4 regions of the Streptomyces sp. SCSIO 30461 genome follow, and region 1 is predicted to be linked to each of the others. Evidence: riboswitches for the same ligand, from Rfam matches in the RefSeq annotation. Region 1 holds a riboswitch; each other region holds the start of a gene.

Region 1 (7,855 bases):
AGCCGTCAGGCCATCGCCGCAGCGCCGTACGGTCGCACCGCCATACAGCCGCACCGCGCACCGTATGACTCGCGCGACGCGGTCTGCCGGTCTCCCTACGAGGGCCACGGGGGACGGAGCCGTCGACCCGTGCGCCATTCGGGAGGTCGGCCATGGGGTTGCTGCCGCTCTTGCGCTTGCCGCACTTCCGTCTGCCGGTCACGCTGCTCCGCGCCACCGTCCTCGAGTTGACGATCCTGGCCGGGCATCTGGTGCTGTATCCGTCGGGCATCGGTCAGGAGCGGCCAGACCACCCGAGGCCGGGGCGCCCCGATGGATGCGGCACGACCGAACCGGCATGTGCCGTGACGGACGCGCACGCCCTGCCCGGCCGGCAGACGGCCGAGCTTCCGCCGACCGTGCTCCTCCACGGCTTCATCGACAACCGTTCCGTCTTCGTCCTGCTGCGCCGCCATCTGGCCCGCGACGGAAGACGTTCCATAGAGTCGCTCAACTACTCGCCGCTGACCTGTGACATACGGAGCGCCGCCGAACTGCTGGGCCGCCATGTCGAGGAGATCTGCGCCCGCACCGGCCGTCCCGAGGTGGACATCGTCGGGCACAGCCTCGGCGGCCTGATCGCCCGCTACTACGTCCAGCGCCTCGGTGGCGACCGCAGGGTCCGCACGCTGGTCACCCTCGGCACTCCCCATTCCGGGACCAGCGTCGTCCCGATCGCGAGCGCTCACCCCCTGGTGCGCCAAATGCGCCCCGGCTCGGACGTGGTGGAGGAGCTCAAGCTGCCCGCCCCGGACTGCCGGACTCGCTTCGTCGGATTCTGGAGCGACCTGGACCAACTGATGGTTCCGCTCGAAACGGCCCGCATCGATCACCCGGATCTACGGGTGATGAACGTGCGTGTGAGCGGTATCGGCCACCTCGCCCTCCCCGTGCACCCGACCGTCGCGGCACGCATCCGGGAGGCACTTGAGCCATCGGAGTCGGGCGCGGAAGCCGGGTCGGGGACGGCCGGAGCCGTGTCCGTCGCCTGACGCCCGACACCTGAACAGACTTCGAACAGTCATCGAACGTAAGGCCAAAGCTCTTCCTGGTCCCCACCGAAAGACGGCCGAATGCCCGTTTCCCGCCTGCGCGGAACCAACGGAAGATTGTCGGCGTCGCATACTGCCGGGTACAGTCGCGCCCACTGCGTTCCTCGGGTCCCCAGAGTGGGTGACTCCGGATCCTGGTCCTGCTGTCGAGGCGAGAGAGAAGTTGGTGAACGACCAGCACCCCGACGCCGGGTACGACTCCTACCCCACCGGCAGCTTCGACACCGATCCGCTCTTCGGCTCGCTTCCCGGCGACTACGCGTACGCCACGGGAACCACCGGAGATACCGGCAGCACGGGGCAGCACGACACGACGCAGTGGCAGTCGGCGACGGCGACTTACGACAGCTACGCGACCGCCCAGGGACAGGAACACCAGCAGTACGACACCACCGGCCAGTGGGACACCAACGTCTGGAACCAGACAGGCCAGTTCGAGACCGCAGCGGCCGCCTTCGCCTATGACGCGACGGGCCAGTGGCCCTCAGCGGGCGGATACGGCACCACGTCCCATGAAACCGGCACATACGACGCGACCGCCTGGAACTCGGGCACGGGCAGCGGTGTCGGCCTCGGCGCGGAGCAGGGCATCGACGCCTACCAGACGCATACGCAGACTCAGACCCAGTACGCCGAATACGGCCAGTATTCGGCGCCCACCGGCCACCCGGAGCACGCCGAATACGCCGAGTACACGGGGCACCCCGGCGAGTACACCGAGCACACCGGCTACTACACCGAGCACGCCCCCCTGCCCGAGCAGTTCTCCCCCGAGAACGGCTTCCAGGCCGCACCCGGCCTCCACGAGGCGGACCGCTACGAAACCGGGCACATCGGGACCGAAGATGCCGGGACCGAAGACCCCGGTGCCGAACACTTCGAGACCTCGCCGGGCGCCGGCGACCGCGACCTGGACACCGAGTCGCCGGATGGCCACCACGATCTCCCGGGCGGCCGGCACTTCGAGGGCTACGACGAGGCCGAGATCGTCGCCGCGGCCAGGACCGTGACCGCCCCGGCGGTGTCCATCCCCGCGCCCAGGCCCGCCCGCCGCGGTGGCAGCCGCGGCCGTCGGCGCACCCCGGCCAAGCGCTCCGCGATGCTCACCGTTGCCGTGCCCTCCGTGTGTGTCATGGGTGTCGCCGGCGTGGCAGCGGCATCGGTGGGCGGACTCTCCGGAGACAAGGAGAGCACCGGCAAGACCACGGTCACAGCCGCCGATCCCACATCGGTGCAGTCGGTCCCGGCCAACAGCAAGCTCGACACCCAGCTCGCCGCACTCAGCGCGGACGCCCGCGACTTCGGCGATCGCGCCAGCCGCACCCAGGAGCGCATCGACCTCAAGGCGCGCCAGGAGGCTGACCGCAAGAAGCGCGAGGCGGAGGCCGCCCGCCGTGAGGCGCTGCGCCCCAAGTTCGCCCTCCCCGTCAGCCAGTCCGGGCTCAGCGCCTATTTCGGCCAGGCAGGCGTCAACTGGATGTCCATGCACACAGGCATCGACTTCCCCGTCTCCTACGGGACGCCGGTGAAGGCCGCCACCGACGGCACCGTGCGCACCCAGTGGAACAGCGCCTACGGCAACATGGCCATCGTCACAGCCGCCGACGGCACGGAAACCTGGTACTGCCATCTCAGTAGCACCAAAATCCGTTCCGGATCGGTCAAAGCCGGTGATGTCATCGCCTTCTCCGGCAACTCGGGCAACTCCACCGGACCGCACCTGCACTTCGAGGTCCGACCGGGCGGCGGTGACGCGATAAACCCGCTGTCGTGGTTGCGCAGCCACGGGCTCGACCCGACCTGATCCCACCGCACTGGGGGAAAGCCGACTCCGCGCCGTCTTCGGGGGTGCGGCGACCACCGCGGCACCCCCGCCACGGGACTCCTCCGCTACAACTTCTCGACCGGTGCGTACCGCAGCAGCAACCGCTTCGGCTTGGCATCGCCGAAGTCGATCGTCGCCTGGGCGTCCGCGCCCGATCCCGTCACCGCCATCACCGTGCCGAGACCGAACTGGTCATGCGTCACCCGGTCGCCTACCGCCAGCGCGATCACCGGCTTGTCGGCCGCACGACGGGTCGCGAAGCCCGAAGGGCCGGAACGCGACCGCGACGAGGAGAGCGACGAAGTGATCCCCGAGACCGGCCCTGCCGGGGCGGACATCGGCCCCGTCCGCTTCCAGTCCAGATGCGCGTCCGGGATCTCCTCCAGGAAGCGCGACGGCGGGTTGTACGAGGGCTGACCCCAGGCGCTGCGCAGCGAAGAACGGGTCAGATAGAGCCGCTCACGAGCTCTGGTGATTCCCACGTACGCCAGGCGCCGCTCCTCCTCCAGCTCCTTGGTCTGACCCAGCGCCCGCATATGCGGGAAAACCCCGTCCTCCATGCCGGTGAGGAACACGACCGGGAACTCCAGGCCCTTCGCCGTGTGCAGCGTCATCAGCGTGATGACTCCGCTGCCCTCTTCGTCCTCGTCCGGGATCTGATCGGAGTCGGCGACCAGTGCGACCTGCTCCAGGAACTCGGCGAGCGTGCCGGAACCCCCGTCGGCTCCGCGCTCCTGTTCGAACTCGAGAGCGACCGCCGCAAGCTCCTGGAGGTTCTCGATACGGGTCTCGTCCTGCGGATCCGTGGACGCCTGAAGCTCGGCGAGATAGCCGGTGCGCTCCAGCACCGCCTCAAGAACCGTGGCCGGACCCGCGCCCGACTCCACGATCGTGCGCAGCTCCTCCATCAGCGTGTTGAAGCGCTTGACCGCGTTGGCCGAACGGGCGGCCATACCGTACGCCTCGTCCACGCGCCGCAGCGCCTGGGGGAAGGTGATCTTCTCGCGCAGCACGAGGGCATCGATCATCGCCTCGGCGCGCTCACCGATACCGCGCTTGGGGACGTTCAGGATCCGGCGCAGCGGGACGTTGTCCTCGGGGTTGGCGAGGACCCGCAGATAGGCGAGGACGTCCCGGACCTCCTTGCGCTCGTAGAAGCGCACCCCGCCGACGACCTTGTAGGGCAGGCCGACACGGATGAAGATCTCCTCGAAGACACGGGATTGGGCGTTGGTCCGGTAGAAGACGGCGACATCGCCCGCCTTGGCATCGCCTGCGTCCGTCAGCCGGTCGATCTCGTCGGCGACGAACTGCGCCTCGTCGTGTTCGGTGTCGGCGACATAGCCGGTGATCTGCGCGCCCGCACCCGCATTGGTCCACAGGTTCTTGGGGCGGCGGCTCTCGTTGCGCTCGATGACCGCGTTGGCGGCGGAGAGGATCGTCTGAGTGGAGCGGTAGTTCTGCTCCAGCAGGATCGTGGTGGCGTCCGGGTAGTCCTCCTCGAACTGGAGGATGTTGCGGATCGTGGCACCACGGAAGGCGTAGATCGACTGGTCGGCGTCACCGACGACACACAGTTCGGCGGCGGGCAGGTCCTCGTACCCCTCGCCGACCAGCTCGCGCACCAGGGTGTACTGGGCGTGGTTGGTGTCCTGGTACTCGTCCACCAGGACGTGGCGGAAGCGGCGCCGATAGTGCTCGGCGACGTCAGGGAACGCCTGGAGCAGATGGACGGTGGTCATGATGATGTCGTCGAAGTCCAGGGCGTTCGCCTCGCGCAGCCGCGCCTGGTACATCCGGTACGCCTCGGCCAGGGTCTTCTCGAAGCCGCCTCCGGCCTGGAGGGCGCCCCCCGCGACCTGATCGGCGTAGGCCTCCTCGTCGATCAGCTCGTTCTTCAGGTTCGAGATCTTGGCGCTGAAGGACTTCGGCGGGAACTTCTTCGGGTCGAGGTCGAGATCACGGCAGACCAGGGCCATCAGCCGCTTGGAATCGGCGGCGTCGTAGATCGAGAACGACGACGTGAAACCGAGCTTCTTGCTCTCGCGACGCAGGATGCGGACGCAGGCACTGTGGAAGGTGGACACCCACATCGCGTTGGCGCGCGGGCCCACGAGCTGCTCGACCCGTTCCTTCATCTCGCCGGCGGCCTTGTTGGTGAAGGTGATGGCCAGTATCTGCCCTGGGTGCACATTGCGGGTCGCCAGCAGATGCGCGATCCGGTGGGTCAGCACCCGGGTCTTCCCGGAGCCGGCTCCGGCGACGATGAGCAGGGGCGAGCCGGTGTGGACGACGGCGGCACCCTGCTGCTCGTTCAGCCCGTCGAGCAGCGCGGCGGGGTCCACGGCCGGGCGCGGAACACCGCTGCGGTAGTACTCGTCCCTGGTCGGAGGCACGTCGAAGCGCCCGTCGAAGAGGTCGTGCGGGACTTCTTCGGCGGGGCCATGCTCGTCCGGCTCGTCCGGCTCGTCGTACTCGTCGCGCTCCGGAGGCGGGGGTTCCTCCGAGGCCGCCGAGCGCTGGAGGCCGGCCAGGAAGCTTTCGTCAAAGAGGCTGCTCATCGCTCTACGAGTCTAGGCCGCCGCACCGACAGTCCGTCGCCTTCCCCCCGATCCCCCGCTTCGATCCCGCCAAAGTCCCACCGATGTCCGACCCGGCTACCCCGGTCACGATAAGTGAAGTTGCGGCCACGACACGCCAAGGTCACGGAAATGTATCGGACATAATGCGCACCGACCTTCACAAGAGCGCCACAGTTTGGCTAGCGTGCTCGCCCAGGCAGCCCGTACCCCCGCGGCGACAAACGCCAATCGGGCCGCTCGCGCCGAATCCGACCATTCCGCAAGGAAAGTGAGGAACCGGGGACCCAACCCTCCTGCGCCGACCAGCACAAGAGGGGCTCCACCGGGGTGAATCGGGCCAAGCCCAGCAAGGCCCGTAGGACAACCTTCCGTTCCGTCCGAACCCGACAGCTAACCCGGTAGGCGGCAAACGGAAGGAGATGCCGTCTTGGCATCGCACCGCAAGGCGACGCATGCCCGTACGGGTACACGCACGAAGAGTCCCGCCGTCGGGTTCACGACGGCGGCCATCGCGGGAGTGACCTTGCTCTCCGCGCAGAGTGCCCGGGCCGAACCGCGGCCCAGTGTCGACGAGGTCCAGAAGAAGGTCGACGACCTCTACCGCCAGGCCGGCACCGCGACTCAGCAGTACAACCGCGCGAAAGAGGAAACGGCGCAGCAGCGCCGCAAGGTGGACCGGCTACTCGACGACGACGCGGAGCGCACGGAGTCCCTTAACGAAGCCCGGCGCGCGCTCGGATCGTACGCCACCGCCCAGTACCGCGCGGGCACGGTCACGCCGACCGCCGCGCTGCTCCTCTCGGACAGCCCCCAGCAGTACTTCGACCAGACGCGTCTGACGGACCGGCTCTCCGAGGAGCAGCGCGAGGCGGTCACCGATTTCGAGGAGCAGCGGTCCGCGGCGACGGAGCAACGCGCGGAGGCGACCTGGAGCCTGGATGCGCTCAGCGCCTCGCAGGCGTCGCTGCGCACCACCAAGGAGACGGTGCAGCGCAAGCTCGCCGACGCGCGGGAGCTGCTGGGGACGCTGACGGCGGAGGAGAAGGCACGGCTCGCGGAGCTTGAGCGCCGGCAGGAGGAGAAGGCCCGTCGCAAGGCCGAGGCGAAGGCCCAGGCCGAAGCTGAGTCCAGGGCGGCGGCCGAGGCCGAAACCGAACAGCGGGCACAACCGCAGCAGGAGGGCACCGGCACGAGCACGGCCGCCGGTTCGTACGCCGCCAAGGCTCAGAAGGTGCTGTCCTTCGCACGCACCCAGCTGGGCAAGCCGTACGTCTGGGGGGCGACGGGCCCCAGCTCCTACGACTGCTCCGGCTTCACCCAGGCCGCTTGGCGCGCCGCCGGTGTCGATCTGCCCCGCACCACCTGGGATCAGGTCGAGGTGGGGCAGCGGGTGGCGGCCAAGGACCTCGTGCCCGGTGACCTCGTGTTCTTCTACGACGACATCAGCCACGTCGGGATCTATGTCGGCAACGGCCAGATGATCCATGCCCCGAAGCCGGGTGCGAACATCCGCGAGGAGTCGATCTACCACATGCCGATCCACGGGAGTGTGCGGCCGGTCTGATCCCGAACCGCGCCCCGAACGACGCAACGGGCGCCCCTCGTCGTGAGGGGCGCCCGTTGCCTGCCAGGTCAGGTCGAGGACGGGTCAGCTCGGCTCAGGTCCAGAGAGTCGCGATGAAGATGTTGGCGACGGTCAGGACGCCGACCGCGCCGAACACCGCCTTGTCCACCCGCTCCTCGTCCCGCTTCACATAGACGAGCCCGAGGATCACCACCAGCACCGCGAGCTTGATGCCGACCTTGAGGTTGTTCACCGTCTGGTCGTCCGCCTCATTGAGCCCCACCAGCGCCACACCCGTGACCAGCATCGTCAGTGCCCCGTGGAGCATCGCCGGGGTGAAGCGGGCCGTCCCGGCGCCCATCGCCTTCATCTGGGTCAGGAAACCACCGAGCAGCGCGGCGATACCGATGATGTGCAGCGCGACGAAGACATTGATGAGTACGTCCATGGCACCGGAGCCTAGCCCCCCGATCGGAAACCGACTATAGCGGGCCGACTTCCATCAATACCGGTCATGTCGACCCATCCGCTCACCAGGTCGGTCTAGCGTCCTCCCCCAGGTGATCGACCTGCCGGCTTCATACCGGTCAGCAGACTCGACCGCCGCGCCGAAGGATCCGGCGGCGGGCCGCTTCCCCTGGGCGGACCGCCGCCGGAACCGTACGGAACGACCTACCGGACACCGGAAGGACTGGCCTTCGTGGCAGCGCACCGCAGACCCAAGCAGCGCAACCTGGGCGGCACCGCCGCCCGCACCGCTCTCACCGTCGCGCTGGCGGGTGCCGCGACCGGC
Region 2 (7,855 bases), 6.8 Mb from region 1:
GAGTACCGGTCGCAGGGCTACGAGAGCGCACAGCGGTGGATCGACAACAGCCGTGGTCGCATCGTCACGGAGACGGGCCAGCGGCTGGCAGACGAACTCCTGACGCGGGGGCCGTTGGACTGGTTGCGCGCCGCGTTGGGTGAGCAGCCTTCGGCCTGAAACGCGAAGAACGCCCCCTGCCCGGTCCCGTAGGACCAGACAGGGGGCGCATGCTCAGCGGCCGGCGATGAACTGCCTGCGCCATGCGGTGCGTACGGCGGGTTCCGCAACCCGATCGGGTTTCACCGTCCGGGGCGCCAGTCGGCTTCAGCCGATGGCGTCCGCGGCTGACGAGGGCCAGCGCTCCAGTAGGAAGTGCAGCGCGTCGATATTGCGTTCCCAGGACGCCTGGACGTCGCGGGTGTCCTGGAAGCCGCCGCCTGCCTCGATGCTGCAGTAACCGTGGAAAGCACCGCGCAACAGCCTTACGGCGTCGGTGAGATCGGGTTCGGTCAGGTGGTACGCGCGCAACATGGCGTATGTGGCTTGGCTCATCCGCAGGTGCCCGAGGGAACCGGTGGTGACCTCGGGGGTGAGCGGGATCTGGGCGGCCGCGTAACGGCCGGGATGGTCCAGCGCGAAGGATCGGTACGCGGCGGCGAAGGCGGTCAGGGCGTCCCTGCCTGCGCGGCCCGCGACGGCCGTCGTGACGCGGTCGCCGAACTCACGGGCGGCGAGCAGCGCGACACGGGTGCGCAGGTCTGCCGCACTCGTCACATGGGAGTACAGGCTGGCGTCCTTCACACCGAGGCGGCGTGCCAGCGCGGAGACGGTGAGGCGGTCGAGGCCGGTCTCGTCCGCGAGGTCCGCTGCTGCCTCGACGACGCGCTCGGCGTTGAGTCCGGCACGGGGCATGCGCTGTCCTCCTTCCGGTACGCGCCACGGCGCGAGCACAGGTACCTAGAGAGCTTAATCGTTTGCCTAATACCTCTAGGAAAACCTAGCGTCGTGGGCATGAAGGCACTCACCGAGCAGGAGATCAGGGCGTCGTTCGTCAATTGTTCGAAGGGTGAGGCCAGACGTCTGGCCGTGCCGCGTGACCTCTACGAGCGTCCCTGGGACGACCTGGACTTCCTTGGCTGGCGAGATCCCGCGGCACCCGACCGCTGCTGTCTCGTCACAGAGCGGGACGGCCGGATCATCGGGGTGTCCCTGCGCTTCCCGTCGCGGCAGCGCGGCTATCTGCACCGCAGCATGTGCTCTCTCTGCCTGACCACCCACCCCGGGGACGGCGTCTCCCTGATGACGGCCCGCAAGGCCGGTCCCGAAGGCCGGGAAGGGAACTCGGTCGGGGTGTACATGTGCACCGACCTCGCCTGTTCCCTCTACTCGCGGGGGATCAAGGCCCCGGCGCCCGGTGGCCGGATGAAGGAGTCCCTCACGGTGGAGCAGCAGGTCGAGCGTACTCGGAGCAATCTCTTCGGCTTCCTGGACGCGCTCGGCGGGTGAGTTTCGCCCGGACGTGCGGCCCGCCGTCGTGGTGGCAAGACTGGAGGTATGGCTACCAAGGCACGCCTGGAAGGCGGACCGGACGACCTGCAGGGGAAGGTCGTGCCGATCACGCCGCCAGGACGCGAACTGAAGATTCCGCACCGTGGCGGCTATGAGCACTTCAAGGCCACCACGCGACACGAGGACAGCGCCGAGGGGCGGCTGACCGTGTACGAGTGGTGGGAGCGGACAGAAGTCGCCGAGTAGTCGCCGGAGGGTGCGGATCCGCCGGGTCGGTGGGACAGCCCGCCGCGCTGGTACGGGAGGCGATCTGCGCCGTACGGGGTACGAGAGGGGCCTTCTCGCGGGTCGCACGGAAAAGTGGTGTGGATCTTGCTCCGCATGGCGTAAGGTTGTGTTCACCGACGCGGGGTGGAGCAGCTCGGTAGCTCGCTGGGCTCATAACCCAGAGGTCGCAGGTTCAAATCCTGTCCCCGCTACTGAAGCAGAGGGCCCGGATCCAGCAGCATGCTGGATCCGGGCCCTCTGTCTGTGTGTTGTCGGGCCTTGTGGCGGCTTGGCCGCTGGTGAGGGTCGGCCGCTTAGCCCGGTTGGCCGACGGTGACTCGCCCCGCGGCGCGGCTGAGGCCAGCCTTGGTGGTGCGCGGATCCGTCCGCGGCCGTGGGCGGATCGGCGGGAGAGCAGTCTTGGCACAGTACGACGGCGGCGAGGGACCCCGGCCGAGAAGCGGCGGCCGTGTCCTCGTGCTGCTGCTGCCCTGGCTGACGATCATCGCCGGTTTGGTCTTCGACCTGTTCACCCCGGAGACGTACCGCGCATCACCGTTCTTCGCCGCCGCCCCGCTGCTCGCCGCCCCGTTCTACACATGGCGCGGCACCCTGGTGACGACGGCTGCCGGTGTGCTGACCGTGCTGGGGCTGAACGTCTACAACGGCACCTTGGGCCAGGTGCCGCCGGCGACTGAGGTTTTCACCGTGCTCACGGTGTCGATCGTCGCCCTCTACATCAACCGGGTACTCCGCCGCAGTGGTGAGCGGCTCGCCTCCGCCCGTGTCATCGCGGAGGCGGCCCAGCGCGCCGTGCTGCCCGAACCGGCCGAGCGTATCGGTGGGCTGAATGTGGCCGCACGGTACGAGGCGGCGCAGGCGGACGCGTTCATCGGCGGTGACCTGTACGCCGTCCAGAACACCGCGTTCGGTGTCCGTCTGATCGTCGGCGACGTCAGGGGAAAGGGGCTGGACGCGGTCGAGGCGGTGGCGGTGCTGCTCGGAGCGTTCCGCGAGGTGGCCGATGAGGAGCCCTCCTTGGAAGGGATCGCCCAGCGCCTGGAGCGGGCGCTGGCACGGGGGGACAGCCGCCCGCACGGACTCGACCGGGTGGAGGGGTTCACCACGGCGGTGCTGGCCGAGATCCCGCGCGACGGGAGTCGCGTCCGGGTGGTCAACCGGGGCCATCCGCCTCCGATCGTCATGTACGCGGACGGCGCGCTCTACATGCTGGAGCCGAGCCAGAACGCGCTGCCGCTCGGAATGGGGGATCTCGCCCACTGGCCGGACCACGTGGACGAGGCGCCGTTTCCGGCCGGAGCGACGCTGCTCCTGTACACGGACGGGCTGTCCGAGGCCCGCGACCGGCACGGCACCTTCTATGATCCGCGGGCGCGGCTCGGGGGTCTGGTCTTCCCGGGGCCCGACGAGCTGCTGGACGCGGTGGTGGCCGATGTGCGGCGGCACACGGGTGGCGGCCTGGCGGACGACATGGCATTGCTGGCGGTCGCCAGGCCGGGTGTGCATCAGCCGGTAGGGAACAGGTCGGTGCCGGTTGCGTCCTGAGGCCTGTGGGTGGCCCAGAGGCGCCTTGTCGCTCCGGTTGGTCCGGCCGGTCCGCCCTGGTCAGTCGGCTCCCAACGTCTGAGCTTGATGAATCATCAGATATTCAACGGTGAACAATGTGTCGTGAGGGGCGGTCAACTTGCCCTATTTGCTCACCTGATGGGCGTTAAGTCCAGGCCGAAAATAGTTAATGATCAAGGGGGACGGCTTGGAATGGAGCGTCGGCGTCTATTAACGTTCGATAACGCAGCACGGTCGTCCCAGTCGTCGCAAGAGGCGGCACCGTGCGCATGCGCCGAATCCCGCAAGGGAACCGGGGAACCACCATTTGGGGTGAATCGGGTACTTCAGGGTGCCTGTAGGAGACCTTCCTGCTCCGAACCCGTCAGCTAACCCGGTAGGCGAGAAGGAAGGAAAGGAGCACGCCTCCGTGGCGTCCAACGAGCCTGCCCTCCAGGGGATTCCCACCACCGAGTGGGCCCCGGCCGCCGAGTGGATTCCTTCCGACGGGACGGAGGAGTGGAATCCGACGGAGGAGTCCCTCCGCCCGGTCCGCGGCAGGCACCGTGTCGTCAAACAGCGAGGCGGCGGTCTCGCCCGGAGCTCCACCGTGCTCGGTGTGGGCGTGATCGCCGCTGTCGGCGCGGGCGGCATAGCCACCGCGCAGGACAAGCCGGCCGTCTCCATATCCCTGCCCGACAGCATCAAGGACAACCTTCCGGACGCCCAGTCGCTGCCGGGCGTGGCCTCCCTGATGTCGGAGTCCTCCGACGACTCCGACGACTCCGACGAGCAGGGCGCGGGCGGGGCGGCCGACGCACCGCTCTCGGCGATGTCCGTCGCCACCACCGCCGGTACAGCCGAGCAGACCGGGGCCCAGCAGACCACCGCGGGCGAGGCGCTGCGCGCCCGTATCCTCCAGCAGGCCGAGCAGCAGCAGGCCGGGGTGGAGGCCGAAGCGAGGGCGGCAGCCGAGAACGCCGCCGCCGAACAGGCCGCTGCCGAGGCGACGAGGCAGCAGTCCGCCGCGGAGGCCGCAGCCGCCGAGGCCAAGCGCAAGGCGGAAGAGGAGGCTGCGGAGGCCGCAGCGGCTGCGGAGGCCGCCCGACTCGCCGAGCTGGCCGGGCGCTACGCGCTGCCGACGTCCTCGTACACCATCACCTCCACCTACGGTGAGTCCGGCTCCATGTGGTCGTCCGGCCAGCACACCGGCCTCGACTTCGCGGCGCCCACCGGCACCCCCGCGAAGGCCGTGCACGGCGGCACGGTCAAGTCGGCGGGCTGGTCCGGGTCGTACGGCTACCGCGTGGTGCTGGAGCTCGAGGACGGCACCGAGATCTGGTACGCCCACCTGTCGTCGATGAGTGTCAGCGCGGGCCAGAAGGTCGGGACGGGCGACACCGTCGGACGCGTCGGCGCGACCGGCAATGTCACCGGGCCGCATCTGCACCTTGAGGTGCACACCCCGTCCGGTGCCGGCGTGGACCCGGCCGCCTGGCTGCGGGACAAGGGCCTCAGCATCTGAAGCACCGTGCAGCACCGCACCCGGGGTGCCTGGCCCGACGGCGGCTCAGGCGCCACGGGTGCGGTGCTGCACGCGCTTCGTCCGCTTCCTCGCCCATTCACCCGCGATAGGGGTTGTAGCCCTCGTAGTCCCGGTGCGGCGGAGGAATCCGGACGCGCCCCGTCGCTCGCGCCGCGTAGGTTAGGGCCGGTGACGCGACATGCTTGCGCTGCCACAGGTGATGCAGCAGCTCCTGCTCGCGTGCGGTGAAGTCCGGTCCTGCCGTGCCCTGGTGCGCTCGGTGGCGCAGGAACGCCAGCGAGGTGGCGAACCCCTCGTACTCGGACACGGCACGGGCCGCCGCGCTCCCATGAACACGCGCCGCCGCGTCCCGGGCCAGCGTGCGCGCCCGCATCGAGGACAGGGCGAGCGGCTCGGCGGGGGAGATCCAGCCCGCCGCCGCGTACGGGGGAAGCTGGGTCGCGACCGTGTGCAGTTCGCGCTGCCTGCTCCAGACCGCGAGCCATGTGAGCAGTGCGAAGGCCGGGACCATGAAGAGCCCGTACACCGCGAAGAAGCCCCAGGGGCCGAAGACCGCCGAGCCGTTCCACAGGGCGTGCACGCCTATCGCCAGGGTCAGGCCGAGCAGCGGCAGCACGGTCCGGCGCAGTCTCCGGCGGCGGGCGGTGAGTGCGGCGGCACCGAAGCCGATGCCGGTCAGCACGGTGAACAGGGGATGGGCGAACGGCGACATCAGGATGCGTACGACGAACGTCGCCGCTGTCCCGGAAGCGAAGCCCGAGCGGCCGAACTCCTGGTCCTCCAGGAAGGCGTTGCCGAGATAGAGGATGTTCTCGGTGAACGCGAAGCCGGTCGCGGTGAACCCGGCCACCACGACCCCGTCCACGATCCCGGTGAAGTCCTTCCTGCGCAACAGGAAGATGAGCAGCACGGCCGCGGCCTTCGCGCTCTCCTCCACCACCGGCGCGATGATCGTGGCACCGATCGTGTCGGCCGATCTCGGATCGGCGGTCGCGGTCGCTATCCACTGGGTGGCGAAGGAGTTGGCGATGATCGCGATGAGCGCGGCGGCGCAGGCCCCCCAGGCGAAGGCGAAGAGCAGATTCCGCCATGGCCCCGGTTCCACGCGGTCCAGCCACCGGAACGCCGCCATCAGCAGCGGGACCGGCAGCAGGGCGAGAGCGAGACCCACTGCGAACCCCTCGGTGCCGGTCTGCTCGCGCACCAGCGCCAGGATGACCAGACCGCACAGGGCGAGCAGGGTGATCACGGTCCAGGCGCGCACCGCCGCGCTGCGCCAGAGTGCCCGGCGCGGTTTGTAGCGCCAGCGCGCAGGCTCCGGCACGGCGTCGAAGAGCAGCTGCTCGTCACACGCCGGGATGGCGGGGTGGGGCGCCGTGGGATACGGCTGCCTGATCCGGTCGGACACCTGACGACCCTAACGACCGCCACCGACAGCCGCGATGCGTTATCCGGCAATTCCGGATGTGTTACCGCGCACGTTCGGGCCCGGCCGGGCGCCGCGCGCCTGGTGCGGGCGGGTGGGGCCGCTGCCGTGTGCATGGTGCGGGCGTGGTGCCTGGTGCCGGGGGTCGGTCACCCGGCCTTGCGGCGGAACAGAAGGTCGTGCACCACATGCCCCTTCTCAAGGCCCTGGCCTTCGAACCGGGTCAGCGGACGGAAGGAGGGCCGGGGCGCGTAGCCGCCGTCGTCCTGGGTGTTCTCGAATTCCGGATGAGCCGAGAGCACCTCGAGCATCTGCTCTGCGTACGGCTCCCAGTCGGTGGCGCAGTGCAGCACCGCACCGGGCCTCATCCGGGTCGCGGCGAGGGTGAGGAAGTCCGGCTGGATCAGCCGCCGCTTGTGGTGGCGCTTCTTGGGCCAGGGGTCGGGGAAGTACACCCGCAGCCCGTCGAGCGCGCCGGGAGCGAGCATTTCGCGCAGCAGGATGATCGCGTCGCCGTTGGCCACCCGGACATTGCTCAGGCCCATGCGCTCGGCGAGACCGAGCAGGTTGCCCTGCCCCGGGGTGTGCACGTCGACGCCGAGGATGCCGGTGGCGGGGTCGGCCGCCGCCATCCGGGCGGTCGCCTCGCCCATCCCGAAGCCGATCTCCAGGACCACCGGCAGGCCGTCGAACAACTCGCCGAGGTCGAGGGTCCGGAGGCCGTCGATGTCCAGACCCCAGGTGGGCCAGAGCCGCATCAGAGCGTCGCCCTGTCCCGCGGTCACCCGGCTGCGACGAGGCTGGAAACTGCGGATCCGCCGCTCGTGGTGCGATCCGGCAGGGTCGGCGGCCGGACCGCCCGGAAACCGCGGCTCCCCCTTGGCGCGGGGCGCGGTCGCGGACGCGGCGATTCGTGCCATATCGGCCCGCTCCGCCCGCTGCTCCTGGTCCTCCCGATCGGACCCGTCGGCGCCATCCGGCGCGGAGCCACTGTGCGCGGGGGTGCCTTGCAGGGGGGTGCTTGGCGCAGGGGTGCTTGGCGCGGGGACGCTCCGCATGGGGGCACTCTGCATGGTGACGTTCTCGAGCTCAGACACAATGCCCCGATTGTACGGCTGCCCGGAGTGCGGTGGTCTGGGCTTGATGTGGCATATGTCGCCTCAGGGCAGCAGTGCCAGTGCCCGGCGTGCCACCTCGAGGCCGATCGGCAGCGACGCGGTCGCCGCCGGCGACGGGGCATTCAGGATGTGCACCGTGCGCGGGGCCTGCCGGATGAGGAAGTCGTCCACCAGAGTGCCGTCCCTCAGCACCGCCTGCGCCCGCACTCCCGCGGCGACGGGCCGCAGATCGTCCTGGGTGACCGCGGGAAGCAGTCGGGCGACCGCGTCCGCGAAGGCGCGCTTCGACAGCGAGCGGTGCAGCTCGCCCGCGCCGTAGCGCCAATGCCGGCGCGCTATCCGCCAGGAACCGGGCCAGCCGAGTGTGCCGGCGAGCTCCCGAGGGTGGACGGTGGCCCAGTCGTATCCCTCGCGGGCGAGAGCCGGTACCGCGTTCGGCCC
Region 3 (7,855 bases), 6.1 Mb from region 1:
GGCCCTCGCCGAGGACTCTGCGGGCACGTTTCGCGAGTAGTGCAGCGAGCCGCTCTGCGAGATGCGGAAGACTTCGGGGGCCTCTTGCTGGCAGATGCCGTAGATGTGGCAGCGGCTGTTGTCGACACTGAGCCGCACCGGCGCCGAACCGGGGACAAGCGACGGGGCGGTCGGTCCGGACGCCGGGGCCGGATCCGTGGGTTGCTGCCGTGCAGGCGGGCCCTGCGGCGGCTGGCCGCCGGAGACCACAGACCCGCCGCCGCTCGCCGGGCGGTGGCCGGGCACGGCCTGTGTCGTCCGATTCTTGTGGGGGCGGGGGGTGCCGGCGGACCGCCTGGGCGCTGCGAAGGGGGCGCCTTGGCCGTGAGAGCCGAGGAGGGGTCCGGGCTGGACACCCCGGGCGGGAATCGTCACGGCATAACCTCCGGAGTGATGGTGGTGGTGGGCTCGCGCAATCGGGAGCGCGACGGGAAGACCCTGATCAGGAACGCCAGCAGGCAGGCGGCCGCACCGCCTGCGACCGTGGCCGCGACGAGACCTGGCCGGCGCGGCTCCGGGTGCACCAGGAAGATATGAAGCCATATCAGCAGGAATGCGGCGTAGGCGAGCTGGTGGAACCTGAGCCAGCGGTGGTAGCCGAGCCTGCGCTGCAGCAACACAGAGCAGCCGACCGCGATGCACAGTTCGGTCCCCAGGATTCCGAGCCCCACGGGGATCCTCTGGAGCCCTCCGGCGAACGGCACGATGAGTTCTGTCGGACCCATGCCCCAGACGGGCTGGTAGAGGAAGGTCATTCCGTGCACGACTGCAAAGATCAGTGCGGACAGACCCAGCGTCATATGCGCCCCGTGGATCGTGGCCCGATTGACCCGGTGCTGCATGAACCTCAGCCGCAACACCACGCCGAACACCACGGCGGCCACCATCAGCCCGTAGGCGACGAGCGCCGCCAACCGGGCGATCTCGTGGACGCCGACGTCATACGGAAACCCCTTCTGACGGGCGTCGAGAGGGGAGCCGGGGATCGGGTCGGCGAACGGCGCTGCCGACGCATCCGGCGAGTACACGAGGACCACTGCCAGGATCAACAACAATGCGGCGAGTACGGCAGCCGGCCGAACCGCGCTCCACATGCCGTAGGGGGGTGAGTTACGGGGCATACCTGAAATCCCTGGTAGCGAATTCCTTGATGCAGGAACTGACAATGCACTAGTTCAATGCCTCGGAAGTCCGGGAGTCCCTTGGTCCTCCTTCGGGGAACTCCGAAGCGATAGCGCCCTCCAGCGTCTGAAGCGGCGACCATACACGATCCAACTGTGGGGAAAGACGGTCACGACGTCCTCACGCCGCACCTCCCCCAGGGGGAGGATATGGATCAGATCAGGACAATACAATCGACCTCATCCCCGCAAAGTGCGGTATATGCGACCTATGTCCGTGTGACGTGCCCGGTTCTCGACTCGACCGCAGACCCGGTGTCCGTGATGTTCGCAAAAGACGTTCAGACGGACCCGGATACAGCACAACAGGCTGAGGATTCGCGGCACACCCGCAGATTCAGCATGCCTGCTCAAGGCGCGGCGGCTCGTCCGGAGTGCGGCGCGCATCGCCGCGGAGTCGACACCGGCACGGTTATTCGACGCTCGCACCCGAAGGTGGATCGGATGCGACCGGGGGCGTCGCGGACAGGGATCTGACGAACCTCCGGCGAGGATGTCTTCCGTGTCGCCACGGGCCGATGCGGTAACGCCGACAGAAGGCTCATCGACCCAACAGCGCCGTCCCGAAAAGAAATACGCCAATCCGGCTTCACAGACAGGTTCGCCCTTGTGACATGGATCTCTCCGCAGGCCGGCACGGGCGCTCACGGAACTCCGACAGCCGCCTCCTGACCTGCAGTTCTTGCGATACGCCAAGCAAGCCCGCGCCGTCGGCGTCCGGGGCCGGCACCTTTGATCTCCACGCACGGTGCGCTTAGTGTTTCGCCATTCGCAGCAGCGATCCCCGTCGGAACGGAACGCCGAGTCCTGCCACCGACCGACGGAAGCAAACGACGCGAAAGCGCCGCTGGCAGGAGCGGGGGACCCAAGGTCTTCCGCCGGACCGCCGACCATATGCCGCGTAGCGCCTCAGCAGCGCGTGCGCCGGTCGCGACCGGTCCGGCTCGGGGTGAAGCCGTTGACACCGCACGTCGCGGTCTGGCCGGGCAACTCACGTCCGAACCCGACAGCTAACCTCGCAGGCATCGGTGAGGACATCAACTCCATGGGTAAGCATCGTCGCGTATCGAAGAAGTTCGCCCGATTCGCCACCTTCGTCAGCACCGCCGGTACCGTGGCCGCCCTGCCGCTGATGGCGAGCACCTCAGCCTCTGCCGCTTCGGTCGAAACCTGGGACAAGGTCGCCGAATGCGAGTCAGGCGGCGACTGGTCGATCAACACCGGCAACGGATACTACGGCGGCCTGCAGTTCGCACAGTCCAGTTGGGAGGCCGCAGGCGGCCTGGAGTACGCGGAGCGCGCCGACCTTGCGACAAAGGACCAGCAGATCGCCGTCGCCGAGAATCTGCTCGCCGTTCAGGGTCCCAGCGCTTGGGCCTGTGCCTCGGCCGGTGACCTGACCTCGGACGGCCCAGCCCCTGACATCAACCCGAGCAGTACGGTGGGCGCCTCCGAAGCGCCGTCGTCCGACACCACGGATTCGGCGGACAGCCATGCCCCGGGGGACCCGGGGGAGGAGTCCGTCCCGTCCTCGGCCAACCCCCGGCCGCATACCAAGGCGCGCGGCGAGATCCGTCATGGCTCTGCCGGCTGGCACAGGCTGTCGGGGGCCGACAGGCCCACCGTCAGGGACACCGAACCGATCAACTCCGGACAGCGCTTGCGTCACGGCTGACCGTTGGCCGAACGGTGCGTCATCGGTGAGCCGTTCCATCTGCGGCCGGGTACACCCACCCGAAGCAGGTTGACGGTTTAGGGCGAAAAGGCCCCTCCAGGTGGGGTTGAAGCCCGGCACCCGGCGCAGCGGCGGCCGCTCCTCCGTCCGATGGCCCGCATGTCCCGTCCGGAACGAGCCGGCCCATCTGGACACGCTTCCAGCTCGCTGGTCGCCGGACCGGTTCAGCTCCATCCGGTACCGCTGCCGTTTGCGGCGCCGTGCCACCGGAGCCGAGTTCTGTCCGGCGTCCTTCCCCCAGCCAACACTGCTGAAGGAGTACCCACCATGACCCCTCGCCGCAAAGCGACCGTTGTCGTCGCCCTGGGTATCGCCCCGCTTGCGATGACCGGCCTGACCGCTTCGCCGGCTGCCGCACACGGATCCATGACGGACCCCGTGAGTCGCGTGGCCGCCTGTTACGCCGAGAACCCGGAGAGCCCGGACTCGGACGCGTGCAAGGCGGCGGTCGCCGCGAGCGGCACGCAGGCTTTCTACGACTGGAACGAGGTCAACATCTCCAACGCCGCGGGCAACCACCAGGATCTGATCCCCGACGGTGAGCTGTGCAGCGCGGGCCGGGACAAGTACAAGGGGCTGGACCTGCCGCGTGCCGACTGGCCGGCGTCGAATATCGTCTCGGGCAGCCACACCTTCCGCTACAAGGCGACCGCGCCGCACAAGGGCTCCTTCGAGCTGTACATCACCAAGGACAGCTACGACCCGACGCAGCCGCTGAAATGGTCGGACCTGGAGGAGAAGCCTTTCGCGCAGGCCACCGATCCGGAGCTGGTGGACGGCGACTACGTCATCGACGGGACGGTCCCGGCCAAGTCCGGGCGACATCTGATCTACTCGATATGGCAGCGCTCGGACTCACCGGAGGCCTTCTACACCTGCTCTGACGTGGTGTTCGACGAGGACGACGGAAGCTCCGAACCGACCGCCTCCGAACCGACCGCCTCCGAACCGACCGCCTCCGAACCGACCGCTTCGGCGCCGACCGACGAGCAGATCGAGGCGGGCAGAGGCAGGTCCACGGTGGACCACGGGGGCCATGGCGGTCCCACACCGGACCACCGCCATCACAAGCGGCCGTCCGGCACCCCCACCACCGCGGCGCTGAAGTCCGGCAACTCTCCGGACGCCATGAGCGCCGGTGAGAGCCTCGCTGAGACCGGCGGCAGCGGCTCGACGACCCGGTATGTCGTCGGCGGCGCAGCACTGCTCGCCCTCGGGGCCGCGGTGATCTTCGGTACGGTCCGCCGAAGGGCCGGTCACTGACGGAGCCATCCGAAGCGTGCGGCTGATGACGGCAGCGTGCGGCTGATGACGGCGCCGTTCTCCAGGAACTGTGGTCACGTGATCCGGGCCCCTGGGGCTGATGGGGGACATACGGCCGGGAGCCGACGGGCTCCCGCGGTCACTTGTCGGTCCGTCGGCCGGAGCGGGTCACGTTGACCTCGTGACAGCCGTCGGTCGGGCCGGGCCCGGTGGCGGAGGCGAGCACGCCGACAGCCGCGACTGCGGGGTTGCCCAGTCATGGGATGGCCCCGGGCGCCGGCGACCCGGGGGCGGGTGGCCGGCGCCCGGGGCGTCGTCCGTCATGCGGGTCGGGTCCGTCGGCGCCGAGGCCATCGTCTACTACTCGCTCCGCTTCACCTCGGTCCTCTACCCGGAGGCCGTACCGGCGAACGGCTACGCGAGCCCCGATGAGTACGTCGAGACCTTCCTCGACTTCCTCGACCGGGACATCCGCTGGGCCGCCCAGGGCAACCTGAGCAACCCGGCCAAGGCCGCCGACGACGCCGCCTGGCGCGACATGCGCGGCGGCGTCATCGAGGTGGTCGACTTCGGCGGTCTGCTCGCCTCCTCGCACCGCACCTTCCCCGGCGTCTACACCCCGCACCACAACCGGCTGTGCCAGGGGGGCTTCGGCGGAGGCCATGGAGAAGGTCACCGCGCTCATCAAGAGCGGCCGGGTCGACATCTCGGTCGGCCCCGGTGCCCGCCTCTCGTGTGACGAGGAGCGCGGCCTGTTCCGCGTCGACGGCCCGGCAACCGGCGCCGAGCGGTTCGCCGACGCCCTCGTCGACGCGCGGGTCCACGGCTTCGACGCCGAGCGCGATGTCATGGCCGTCTACCCCCATCTGCTGCGCCGCGGCATCGTCCGGAAGTGGTCCAACCCCGGCGTCGGAGAAGCGGACTTCGTCCCCGGCGGCCTGGACCTCACCCCGGAATTCCACCCGGTCCGGGCGGATGGCAGTGTCGAGCCCCGGATCGCCTTCCTGGGTCCGCCCAGCGAAGGGGTGATGTACCACCAGATCGGCGCTCTCCGGCCCGACAAGGACCACCACGTCATCCGGGACATCCTCTGCTGGATCCACGCGTTCATGCCGCAGGAGCAGGAGTCCCCGGCCGGAGGGAAGACGACGGAACTCGAAAGGGACCCCTCATGAGCACCACCATCGACTACACGGCGTACGAGTACGGCGGCGTCGACGTCCCAGAGCGGCTCAAGGAGATCAGCACCGCGCACGACCGGCTGCGCGCCGCCGCTGCGGAGATCACGGAGGAGGGCGCACGTGAGTCGATCCACCTGCCGGGCTGGACGCGCGGTCACGTCCTCATCCATCTCGCCGACCTGTCACGGGCGTTCGCCCGCCAGGCGCGGTACGCCGCCGAGGGCAGGACGATCGAGGTGTACGACGGCGGGCGGCCCACCCGCGACCGGCGAATCGAGGAGCTGCACGGCCGTCCGGCCGAGTGGCTGCGGGAGCAGCTCGAAGAGGGCCTGACCGCGCTCGATGAGGCGTGGGACGCGCTCGGCCCCGACGGCTGGGAGCTTCCCTGCTCCTACCGGAACTCGCCGCTGTTCGCGACCCAGCTGGCCTGGTGGCGGGAGACCGAGCTGCACACCGTCGACCTCACCGTCGGCTACGGCTCCGACGAGTGGAGCACCGCGCTCTCCTCGCATGTCGTCACCTTCCTCCAGCACCGGCTGCCGCAGGGCGTCGTGCTGAACGCGGAGGACACCGGCGAGGAGTGGTCCACCGCGACCGAGGGTGCGAGCCCGGTCGTGGTCCGCGGCTCGCTGCGCGCGCTGGCCGCCTGGATCTGCGGCCGACCGCACCCGTCCCTGCCCGTCGCGGACGGCGACCCGGCCACGGCGCTCCCCGAGCTGAACGCCTGGCCGTAGACCGTGTCCGGTGGGCCCCGTTCGACGCGGGCCCACCGAACGCGACGCTCGCGGCAGGCCCGGCTCGATGACCGGCCCTGAGGCAGCGCGGCCTCTTCCACCGTCGCTTCCTCTCCCCTCCCCCTCCCCGTGGCCTCCGCGGACCGGCCGTGCCGGGTCCGAAGCGTGGCCCTCGACTGCCGTACCCGCAGGGCGGCGGTCGGTGTGCCGGCCACGGGGTGTCTCGATCCGGTCCCCGGCCGTTCGGTTCAGCGGTAGTCGAGTTCGGCGAGTTCGGTGGCGAGCTTCGTGCGGAATCCGGTGTGGCCGAGCAGCCGCAGCGCGACGTTGCGCAGGCGGCGTGCGGTGGTGTTGCGAGTGGTGGCGATGCGGGTCATCCGGTCGGCGAAGGCGACCACCCGTTCGGCGACCGGACGCCGCTGGGCCTCATAACCGTCGAGGGTGTCGCTGGCGAAGGCGCGACCGAGCGCGTAGCCGTCCTGGATGCCGGTGTTCATGCCCTGGCCGCCTGCGGGGCTGTGCACATGGGCGGCATCGCCCGCGAGGAAGAGTCGCCCGGCCCGGTAGTGGTCGGCGACCCGGTGCTGCAGCCGGAAACGGGAGGACCAGACAAGGCCGGTGATGGCGCCCTGACCGGGGGCGCGTTCGTCCAGCAGCCGCTGGACGAAGGGAAGGTCGGGGTTCTCCGGTGCGTGATCGGCGGTGGCGACGATGCGGTAGCGGCCACCGGGCAGCGGTGCGACGACCAGCAGACCGGCGGGGCCGAAGGTGAGGGAGACCTCCTCAGGGCCCGGCGCCCAGTCCATCACCACATCGGCCAGCACGAACGACTCGGCGTAGGAGCCGCCGGAGAAGCCGATGCCGGAGGCTTCGCGTACGGCGCTGTGCATGCCGTCCGCGCCGACCACGTAATGGGCGCGGAGGGTTTCGCCGCTGGTCATGGTGAGCGTCGCACCGGTGTCGTCCTGGGTGACGCGGGAGACCTCGAAGGGGCGGTGAACGTCGCCCCCCAGGGCACGCAGCCGGTCCAGCAGCACGGCCTCGGTCTCGTACTGCGGAACCATCAGCGTGTACGGGTGGGGTGTGGGCAGCCGGTCGAAGGGAACGGTCATCAGCCGTCGGGCACCGTCGCGGACGGTGAAGCGGGTGAGCCTGACTCCGCGGCTGATCAGTTCGCGGGACGCGCCGAGCTCGTCGAGCACCTCCAGGGTGCGGGCGTGCACCACGGCCGCACGGGAGGTGTTGGCACCCTCGGCCTGCTTGTCCACGAGAACGAAGTCGATACCGGCCGACGCCAGGGTGACGGCGAGCGCCAGGCCGGTGGGACCGGCACCGACCACGGCGACCTCGGTGTGGGAGGGCAGTACGGGAATGCTTGTGTTCATGACGCCTCCGTAAGAGTGCGGGCCAGATGGCCTACAAGCGTTGGCCATCACCTGTTGACTAGAGTGCACCCCTGACGCTTGAGAAGTCAACACATGTTTGCCTACACTCGTAGGCATGATGCAGGACGCTGAGAAGAACGCACCGCCCAGGCGCTCCGACCACACCCGGGCCGCCATCCTGAACGCCGCGCGCCACCGCTTCGCCACCCAGGGCTTCGAACGCACCACCATCCGCGCCGTGGCAGCAGACGCCGAGATCGACCCTTCGATGGTCATGCGCTACTACGGGAGCAAGGCGCAGCTCTTCGACGCCGCCCTCGCCATCGACCTGCGCCTG
Region 4 (7,855 bases), 5.1 Mb from region 1:
GTTGGCGAAGCTGGTCGCCGAAGGCCTCGAGGAACTCCCCGAGACCGTCTGATCACCGACCTCGCGAGAAATCGACCGGGCACACCGCATTCGGAAAACCGAGAAACCGAACCAAGACGAAGACTCCGGATCAGGTGAATAGAATCAACACCTGGGCCACTCCAGAAAATCCTGAGCGCACCTCTATTTGTATACAGAGCGCGTGTTAATGGCGGACACTTGCCGTGTTTACGGAATGTTGCGAAACCCTCACCGCTGAACCGTGCGGCGCGAGCGGAGCGATACGCAGCCGGTACCCCCTGGTCCCCCGCTCGGCGTGCGCCGCGGTGAGCGCCCGCGCCCGCTCCGCGTCACCGCGGGCCACCGCGTCCACGATCGCCCCGTGCTCGGACCAGCACTCCACCGGCTGGGTCGGCTGCTCGACCGCGTACATCCAGGCGATCTTGTGCCGCAACTGGGTGAGCAGGGTGATGAGCCCGGGGCTCACGGACGCCTGAACCAGCGTCTCGTGGAACCATCCGCCCAGTGCCCGCAGGTCCTCGCCTTGGCTGTGGCGCGCTCGCTCCTGGCCGAGCCTCACCAGTCCGCGCAGCACCTTCAGATGGGCCTCCGTGCGCCGCCGCGCGGCCCGGGCGGCACCGAGAGGCTCCAGGAGCGCGCGGATCTCCAGCAGATCGGCGGCCTCCTGCGCGGTGGGCTCCGCGACGCACGCTCCGGCATGCCGCCGCGACACCACGAAGCCCTCCGACTCCAGCGTGCGCAGCGCCTCACGCACGGGGACCCGCGAGACTCCGTAGCGACGGGCCAGCTGCTCCTCGGCGAGCCGGCTGCCTCGCTCGAAGACCCCGGACACGATGTCGTCGCGGATCGCCGTGCATACCGAACGCGCGGGAATGCGCATACCGAACCTCCGCAGTAATCCCCTGCATCTGCCACATCCGCTCGAATTCAAGCGGCATCCGAGTCGAGCAGCCGACCAGTCAGGCGATGCCCTTCGGTGACTCTATGACAATGGGCGGGAATTTCCGATGGCCTGCCTTGATCCATGGATATTTTTTGGCCGGAAAATACCGAAGGCTCCGGCCGGTCTCGATGACCGGCCGGAGCCTTCGGACTCCGCGCGCCGTGGGACAGCGCGCGGAGGTCAGAGCTTGACGCCGTGGCCGCGCAGATAGGCCACCGGGTCGATGTCGGAACCGTAATCGGAGCCGGTGCGGGCCTCGAAGTGGAGGTGCGGGCCGGTGGTGTTGCCGGTGGAGCCGGACAGCCCGATCTGCTCACCCGGGGTGACCCGCTGGCCGACGGAGACGCTGATGGACGAGAGGTGGCCGTACTGGGTGTACGTGCCGTCGTTCATCTTGATCACGACATTGTTGCCGTAGGCGCCGCCCCAGCCCGCCTCCACGATGGTGCCCGTGCCGACCGCGACGACCTTTGTCCCGGAGGAGGCGTGGAAGTCGATCCCGGTGTGGCTGCCCGAGGACCAGACGGCTCCGCCCGAGTGGTAGTCCGTGCTGACGTAGGACCCGGCGACGGGGAGGTTGTACGACAGCAGGCGCTTGCGCTCGGCCTCTCGGGCAGCGCGCTCCTCGGCGTCCCGGGCGGCCTTGACCCGGATCTCGGCGTTGCGCTTCGCGTCCGCTTCGGCCTTGGCCTGGGACGCGGCGAAGTCGGCTTCTTCCTGCTGGACGTCGGCCTGGGCGCCGACCTGCTTGGCGAGCATGTCGCCGGCGACGACCACCTGGTTCAGGCCGGTGTCCTCGACGGAGAGGCTGTCCGGCTCGGCGGCGAGCGCGGGTGAGGCGAGTGCTCCGACGACGCCGGTGGTGGCCAGCGCGGCGGCTCCGGCCACGCCCGCGCGCTTGCGCGACAGCCGGCTCGGACCACGATGCTTCCCGGTGGCACGGGTGAACGCCATGAAGTGGCTTGTCCTTTCCTTCCCTCTCGCCTACCGGGTTAGCTGACGGGTTCGGAGCAGGAAGGTCTCCTACGGCCCCCCTCCGCGCAGGTGTGCGAAGGCGTTCCGATTCACCCCAGGGGACTTGCGGGTCCCCGGCTCCCCAGGCTCGCGCCTGACGGGGACTCGGCGATCGCTGCCCGTTGCCGCGGGTGCGGCGCGTGCAAAGGTCGGACAGCGCAGAAGACGCTAAGCCGATCTTCCGTAAATCACCAAACGGTCACGGGATTTTGTCGCGTATCCCACAGCACAGACAGGCAGCCTCTCCAGCAAACCGGACAAACGTTAAACAGGCAGCGAAAAGGGCCCCGTTGGCGTACCCATGCCCAACGGGGCCCTTCCTCGCACTCACTCGCCGCGGCCTCTCGGCTCCACGAGCGGCGCCTCAAGGACGGTCAATCAGCCCGTGACAACTGTCACTTCACCGAGGCCCAGGGCCTTGACCGGCTCCTCGATCTCCGCCGCGTCACCGACGAGGACCGTGACGAGGCGATCCGCGGGGAAGGCGCTGACGACCGCGGCGGTCGCCTCGACGGTGCCCGTCGAGGCCAACCGGGCGTAGAGCTGTCCCTGGAAGTCGTCCGGAAGGCCCTGCTCGACCTGGTCGGCCAGGGTGCCGGCGACGGAGGCGGCCGTCTCGTACTTCAGCGGGGCTACACCCACCAGGTTCTGCACGGCGACATCGCGCTCGGCATCCGTCAGCCCCTCGGCGGCGAGCGTACGCAGCACAGTGAACAGGTCCTGGAGGGCCGGTCCGGTGTTCGGCGTGTCGACGGAACCGCTGATGGCGAGGGTGGCCGCGCCGGTGGCTCCGCCCGGAGACGCCGGGGCGGCCGAGCGCAGCACCTGGGCGAACGCCCGCACGCCGTAGGTGTAGCCCTTCTCCTCACGCAGTACACGGTCCAGGCGCGAGGTCAGCGTGCCGCCGAGGCAGTAGGTGCCGAGGACCTGGGCCGGCCAGACGCTGTCATGGCGATCCGGTCCGACGCGGCCGATGAGCAGCTGTGTCTGGACCGCGCCGGGGCGGTCGACGATCACGACACGACCCGTGTCGTCGGCGGTGATCGGCGCCATGGCGCGAGGCGCGCCCGCACTGCCCGTCCAGGCACCGAGGGTGTCGGCGAGCACGGCGTCCAGATCGACGTCCGTGAGGTCGCCGACGATCACCGCCGTGGCCGTGGCGGGCCGGACATGGGCCTCGTAGAAGGCCCTGACGGCCGCGGAGTCGATGCGCTCCACGGTCTCCTCGCTGCCCTGGCGCGGGCGCGACATCCGCGAAGACGCCGGGAAGAGCTGCTTGGACAGCTCCTTGGCACCGCGGCGAGCCGGGTTCGCCGTCTCGTGCGGGATCTCGTCGAGGCGGTTGCGGACGAGCCGCTCGACCTCGCTGTCCGCGAACAGCGGGGCCCGCAGTGCCTCGGCGAGCAGTCCCATGGCCTTCGCCAGCCGGGAGACCGGCACTTCGAGCCCGATACGGACGCCCGGGTGGTCGGCGTGCGCCTCGAGCGTCGCGCCACAACGCTCCAGCTCGGCGGCGAACTCCTCCGCCGAGTGCTTGTCGGTGCCCTCCGAGAGCGCCCTGGCCATGATCGTGGCGACGCCGTCGAGGCCGTCGGGCTCCAGGTCCAAAGGAGCGTCGAGGAAGATCTCGACGGCCACCACCTGCTGGCCGGGACGGTGGCAGCGCAGCACGGTCAGCCCGTTCCCGAGCGCCCCGCGCTCGGGCGCAGGGAAGGCCCACGGCCGGGCGTCGCCGGGCTGGGGCTGCGGGTGGAATTCCATGGTCACGGCAGCCTCGGTCACTGTCCGGCTCCCTCTGCGTCGTCAGCGTCGTCGTTGTCCTCTGTCGCGGCCGCCGCGGCGGCGGGCTCGTACACCAGCACCGCGCGGTTGTCCGGGCGCAGCCTGGCCTGTGCGACGGCCCGCACTTCCTCTGCGGTGACGTCCAGGACCCGCGAGACGGCGCTGAACGCCAACTGCGGGTCACCGAACAGCACCGCGTAGCGGCACAGTTCGTCGGCGCGGCCCGCGACGGTGCCGAGCCGGTCGAGCCACTCGCGCTCCAGCTGGGCGTGGGCGCGCTCCATCTCCTCGGCGGTCGGGCCGTCGGCGGCGAACCTGGCGAGCTCCTCGTCCACAGCGGCCTCGATGTCGGGCACCTCCACACCACCGGAGGTCTTCACGTCCAGCCAGCCCATCGACGGCGCCCCGGCCAGGCGCAGCAGACCGAAGCCCGCGGCGACCGCCGTGCGGTCACGGCGCACCAGGCGGTTGTGCAGCCTGGACGACTCGCCTCCGCCGAGCACGGTGAGCGCCAGGTCGGCGGCGTCGCACTCCCGGGTGCCGTCGTGCGGCAGCCGGTAGGCGGCCATCAACGCACGGGCGGGAACCTCGTCGACGATCTCCTCACGCAGCTGCCCGCCGATGGTCTCGGGCAGCGAGCCGTCACGCGGCGGCTGCTTGCCGTCGTGCGAGGGGATGGTTCCGAAGTACTTCTCGATCCAGGCGAGGGTCTGCTCGGGATCGATGTCACCGACCACCGAAAGCACCGCGTTGTTGGGCGCGTAGTACGTACGGAAGAAGTTCCGCGCGTCCTCCAGGGTCGCCGCGTCCAGGTCGGCCATCGAGCCGATCGGGGTGTGGTGATAAGGGTGGCCCTCGGGATAGGCCAGGGCGGTCAGCTTCTCGAACGCCGTACCGTAGGGGACATTGTCGTAGCGCTGACGCCGCTCGTTCTTGACGACGTCCCGCTGGTTCTCCATGGACTCCTCGTCGAGCGCGGCGAGCAGCGAGCCCATGCGGTCCGCCTCCAGCCAGAGCGCGAGCTCCAGCTGGTGGGTCGGCATCGTCTCGAAGTAGTTGGTGCGCTCGAAGCTCGTGGTGCCGTTGAGCGAACCGCCGGCCCCCTGCACGAGCTCGAAGTGGCCGTTGCCCGACACCTGCGCGGAGCCCTGGAACATCAGGTGCTCGAAAAGGTGAGCCAGCCCCGTACGACCCTTGACTTCGTGACGGGAGCCGACGTCGTACCAGAGGCAGACCGCGGCGACCGGGGTCAGGTGGTCCTCGGAGAGCACCACCCGCAGGCCGTTGGCCAGGCGGTGCTCGGTCGCTGTCAGGCCGCCGGAGCCGGCCTGCGCTGTGGCCGTGTGACCCATGGGCATGTGGTCCCTTCGATCGCGATTCGGTAGTCCTGCTCGTCTACCTGCCTATGCACAGCCACTGTATGCAAGCCCGCCGACACCTGGCGAAGTTCCCGGCAGTTCCCCCTCGGTCACCGGGTGTGGTCACGAGGGCCGCCGAAGAGCCCGGGGCCCGGGTCGAGGTCCGCGTTGTCGGCGGTACGGTCCACAATGGTCCGCATCAGTTCCCGTCCATGGTTCATGTTGGTGAAGGAGCCGCAGCAGCGATGGCCCGCCGCAGCACGAAGACGCCGCCGCCCGACGACTTCGAGGAGAGGATCCTCGACATCGACGTCGTCGACGAAATGCAGGGCTCCTTCCTCGAGTACGCGTACTCGGTGATCTACTCCCGTGCCCTGCCCGACGCCAGGGACGGGATGAAGCCCGTCCACCGCCGGATCGTCTATCAGATGAACGAGATGGGCCTGCGCCCCGACCGTGGGTACGTGAAGTGCGCCCGGGTGGTCGGCGAGGTCATGGGCAAGCTCCATCCGCACGGTGACGCGTCGATCTACGACGCCCTGGTGCGGATGGCCCAGCCCTTCTCCATGCGGCTGCCGCTGGTCGATGGCCACGGGAACTTCGGCTCGCTCGGCAATGACGACCCTCCGGCCGCCATGCGGTACACGGAGTGCCGGATGGCCGACGCGACAAGTCTGATGACGGAGTCGATCGACGAGGACACGGTCGACTTCTCACCGAACTACGACGGACAGGAGCAGGAGCCGGTCGCACTACCCGCCGCCTTCCCGAATCTCCTGGTCAACGGCGCCTCCGGGATCGCGGTCGGTATGGCCACGAACATGCCGCCGCACAATCTGAGCGAGGTCATCGCCGCCGCGCGCCACCTGATCCGGTACCCGGGCGCGGACCTGGAGACCCTGATGAGGCATGTCCCCGGGCCCGATCTGCCGACCGGTGGCAGGATCGTGGGCCTGTCCGGGATCAGGGACGCCTATGAGACGGGCCGCGGCACCTTCAAGATCCGTGCCACGGTGGCAGTCGAGAACGTGACGGCCCGCCGCAAGGGCCTGGTCGTCACCGAACTCCCCTTCACCGTGGGCCCGGAGAAGGTGATCTCGAAGATCAAGGACCTGGTCGGCTCGAAGAAGCTCCAGGGCATCGCGGACGTCAAGGACCTCACCGACCGCGAGCACGGGCTGCGGCTGGTGATCGAGATCAAGAACGGCTTCATCCCGGAGGCCGTCCTGGAGCAGCTCTACAAGCTCACGCCGATGGAGGAGTCCTTCGGCATCAACAACGTGGCGCTCGTCGACGGACAGCCGCTGACCCTGGGCCTCAAGGAGCTGCTCGAGGTCTATCTCGACCACCGCTTCAATGTGGTGCGGCGGCGCAGCGAGTTCCGCCGCGGCAAGAAGCGCGACCGGCTGCACCTGGTCGAAGGCCTGCTGGTCGCTCTCCTCGACATCGACGAGGTCATCCGCCTGATCCGCTCCAGCGAGAACTCCGCGCAGGCGAAGGAGCGCCTCATCGCGCACTTCTCCCTCAGCGAGGTGCAGACCCAGTACATCCTCGACACCCCGCTGCGGCGGCTCACCAAGTTCGACCGGCTGGAGCTGGAGAGCGAGCGCGACCGCCTGACCGCGGAGATCGAGGAGCTGACCCGGATCCTGGAGTCGGACGCGGAGCTGCGCAAGCTGGTCTCTTCGGAACTGGCGGCGGTGGCGAAGAAGTTCGGCACCGAGCGACGCACGGTGCTGCTGGAGTCCTCGGGCGCCCCCGCTCCTGCCGTCGCCTCCCTGCAGGTGGCGGACGCCCCCTGCAGGGTGCTGCTCTCCTCCGCCGGGTTGCTCGCCCGCACCGCCACGGCCGAGCCGTGGCCGCAAGGCGACGGCAAGCGCGCCAGGCACGATCTGATCGTCTCCGCGGTCGCCGCCACAGCACGCGGCGAGGTGGGGGCCGTCACCTCGGCGGGGCGTCTGCTGAGACTCTCGGTGATCGACCTTCCGCAACTTCCCGATTCGGCTTCCGCGCCGGCACTTTCCGGTGGTGCGCAACTGTCGGAGTTCCTGTCACTGGAACCGCACGAGTCGGTGGTCTGCCTGACCACACTCGACGAGGCTTCCCCCGGGCTGGCACTCGGCACGCTCCAGGGTGTGGTCAAACGGGTGGTGCCCGACTACCCGGCCAACAAGGACGAGCTGGAGGTCATCGCGCTGAAGGAGGGCGACCGGATCGTGGGTGGCACCGAGCTGCGTACCGGCGATGAGGACCTGGTGTTCATCACCTCCGACGCCCAACTGCTGCGTTTCCAGGCGTCGCAGGTCAGGCCGCAGGGTCGACCGGCCGGTGGCATGGCCGGCATCAAGCTCGCCGAGGGCGCCGGGGTGATCTCGTTCACCGCGGTGGACCCGGCGTCCGATGCAGTGGTGTTCACCGCGGCGGGCGCCACGGGAGCGTTGGACGACTCGGTCACGACAGCGAAGCTGACCCCGTTCGACCAGTATCCGCGCAAGGGCCGGGCGACCGGGGGTGTGCGTTGCCAGCGCTTCCTCAAGGGTGAGGACGTCCTGCTGTTGGCCTGGGCCGGCGCGGCTCCCGCCCGTGCTGCGCAGAAGAACGGCACGCCTGCGGACCTGCCGGAGATCGATCCGCGCCGCGACGGCTCCGGCATCGCCCTGGCGAAGCCAGTGGCCGCGTTGGCAGGGCCCTAGGTGTGTTCACCACGAGCGTTGTCAACAAGGCTGGGTCTTCATGG

The links. Region 1 has a riboswitch for cyclic di-AMP ahead of V1460_RS32600 (NlpC/P60 family protein). Riboswitches for the same ligand answer to the same signal wherever they lie in the genome.
Positions count from the first base shown of each region.
Region 2: it holds a riboswitch for cyclic di-AMP, as region 1 does, so the genes downstream of both, V1460_RS02415 (M23 family metallopeptidase) here and V1460_RS32600 (NlpC/P60 family protein) in region 1, are expected to answer to the same signal.
Region 3: it holds a riboswitch for cyclic di-AMP, as region 1 does, so the genes downstream of both, V1460_RS05450 (transglycosylase family protein) here and V1460_RS32600 (NlpC/P60 family protein) in region 1, are expected to answer to the same signal.
Region 4: it holds a riboswitch for cyclic di-AMP, as region 1 does, so the genes downstream of both, V1460_RS09905 (M23 family metallopeptidase) here and V1460_RS32600 (NlpC/P60 family protein) in region 1, are expected to answer to the same signal.

Region 1 is NZ_CP146101.1:7,265,976-7,273,830, forward strand. It holds gene V1460_RS32585 (alpha/beta fold hydrolase) at 153-1,031, shown strand; gene V1460_RS32590 (M23 family metallopeptidase) at 1,258-2,895, shown strand; gene pcrA (DNA helicase PcrA) at 2,982-5,477, opposite strand; cyclic di-AMP (ydaO/yuaA leader) riboswitch at 5,729-5,919, shown strand; gene V1460_RS32600 (NlpC/P60 family protein) at 5,926-7,062, shown strand; gene V1460_RS32605 (hypothetical protein) at 7,157-7,510, opposite strand; gene V1460_RS32610 (NlpC/P60 family protein) at 7,763-7,855, shown strand, end outside.
Region 2 is NZ_CP146101.1:500,597-508,451, forward strand. It holds gene V1460_RS02385 (HD domain-containing protein) at 1-159, shown strand, start outside; gene V1460_RS02390 (WHG domain-containing protein) at 307-894, opposite strand; gene V1460_RS02395 (FBP domain-containing protein) at 994-1,488, shown strand; gene V1460_RS02400 (DUF5988 family protein) at 1,537-1,737, shown strand; tRNA gene V1460_RS02405 (tRNA-Met) at 1,897-1,970, shown strand; gene V1460_RS02410 (PP2C family protein-serine/threonine phosphatase) at 2,179-3,324, shown strand; cyclic di-AMP (ydaO/yuaA leader) riboswitch at 3,608-3,743, shown strand; gene V1460_RS02415 (M23 family metallopeptidase) at 3,755-4,849, shown strand; gene V1460_RS02420 (PrsW family intramembrane metalloprotease) at 4,947-6,278, opposite strand; gene trmB (tRNA (guanosine(46)-N7)-methyltransferase TrmB) at 6,446-7,216, opposite strand; gene lhgO (L-2-hydroxyglutarate oxidase) at 7,457-7,855, opposite strand, start outside.
Region 3 is NZ_CP146101.1:1,185,689-1,193,543, reverse strand. It holds gene V1460_RS05460 (FAD-dependent oxidoreductase) at 1-138, opposite strand, end outside; gene V1460_RS05455 (ferric reductase-like transmembrane domain-containing protein) at 411-1,160, opposite strand; cyclic di-AMP (ydaO/yuaA leader) riboswitch at 2,053-2,260, shown strand; gene V1460_RS05450 (transglycosylase family protein) at 2,266-2,895, shown strand; gene V1460_RS05445 (lytic polysaccharide monooxygenase) at 3,223-4,218, shown strand; gene V1460_RS05440 (hypothetical protein) at 4,541-4,957, shown strand; gene V1460_RS05435 (hypothetical protein) at 4,881-5,393, shown strand; gene V1460_RS05430 (maleylpyruvate isomerase family mycothiol-dependent enzyme) at 5,390-6,133, shown strand; gene V1460_RS05425 (FAD-dependent monooxygenase) at 6,382-7,518, opposite strand; gene V1460_RS05420 (TetR family transcriptional regulator) at 7,634-7,855, shown strand, end outside.
Region 4 is NZ_CP146101.1:2,199,632-2,207,486, reverse strand. It holds gene V1460_RS09915 (HPr family phosphocarrier protein) at 1-52, shown strand, start outside; gene V1460_RS09910 (GntR family transcriptional regulator) at 206-901, opposite strand; gene V1460_RS09905 (M23 family metallopeptidase) at 1,145-1,918, opposite strand; cyclic di-AMP (ydaO/yuaA leader) riboswitch at 1,931-2,099, opposite strand; gene V1460_RS09900 (pitrilysin family protein) at 2,357-3,760, opposite strand; gene V1460_RS09895 (pitrilysin family protein) at 3,757-5,112, opposite strand; gene V1460_RS09890 (DNA topoisomerase IV subunit A) at 5,364-7,811, shown strand.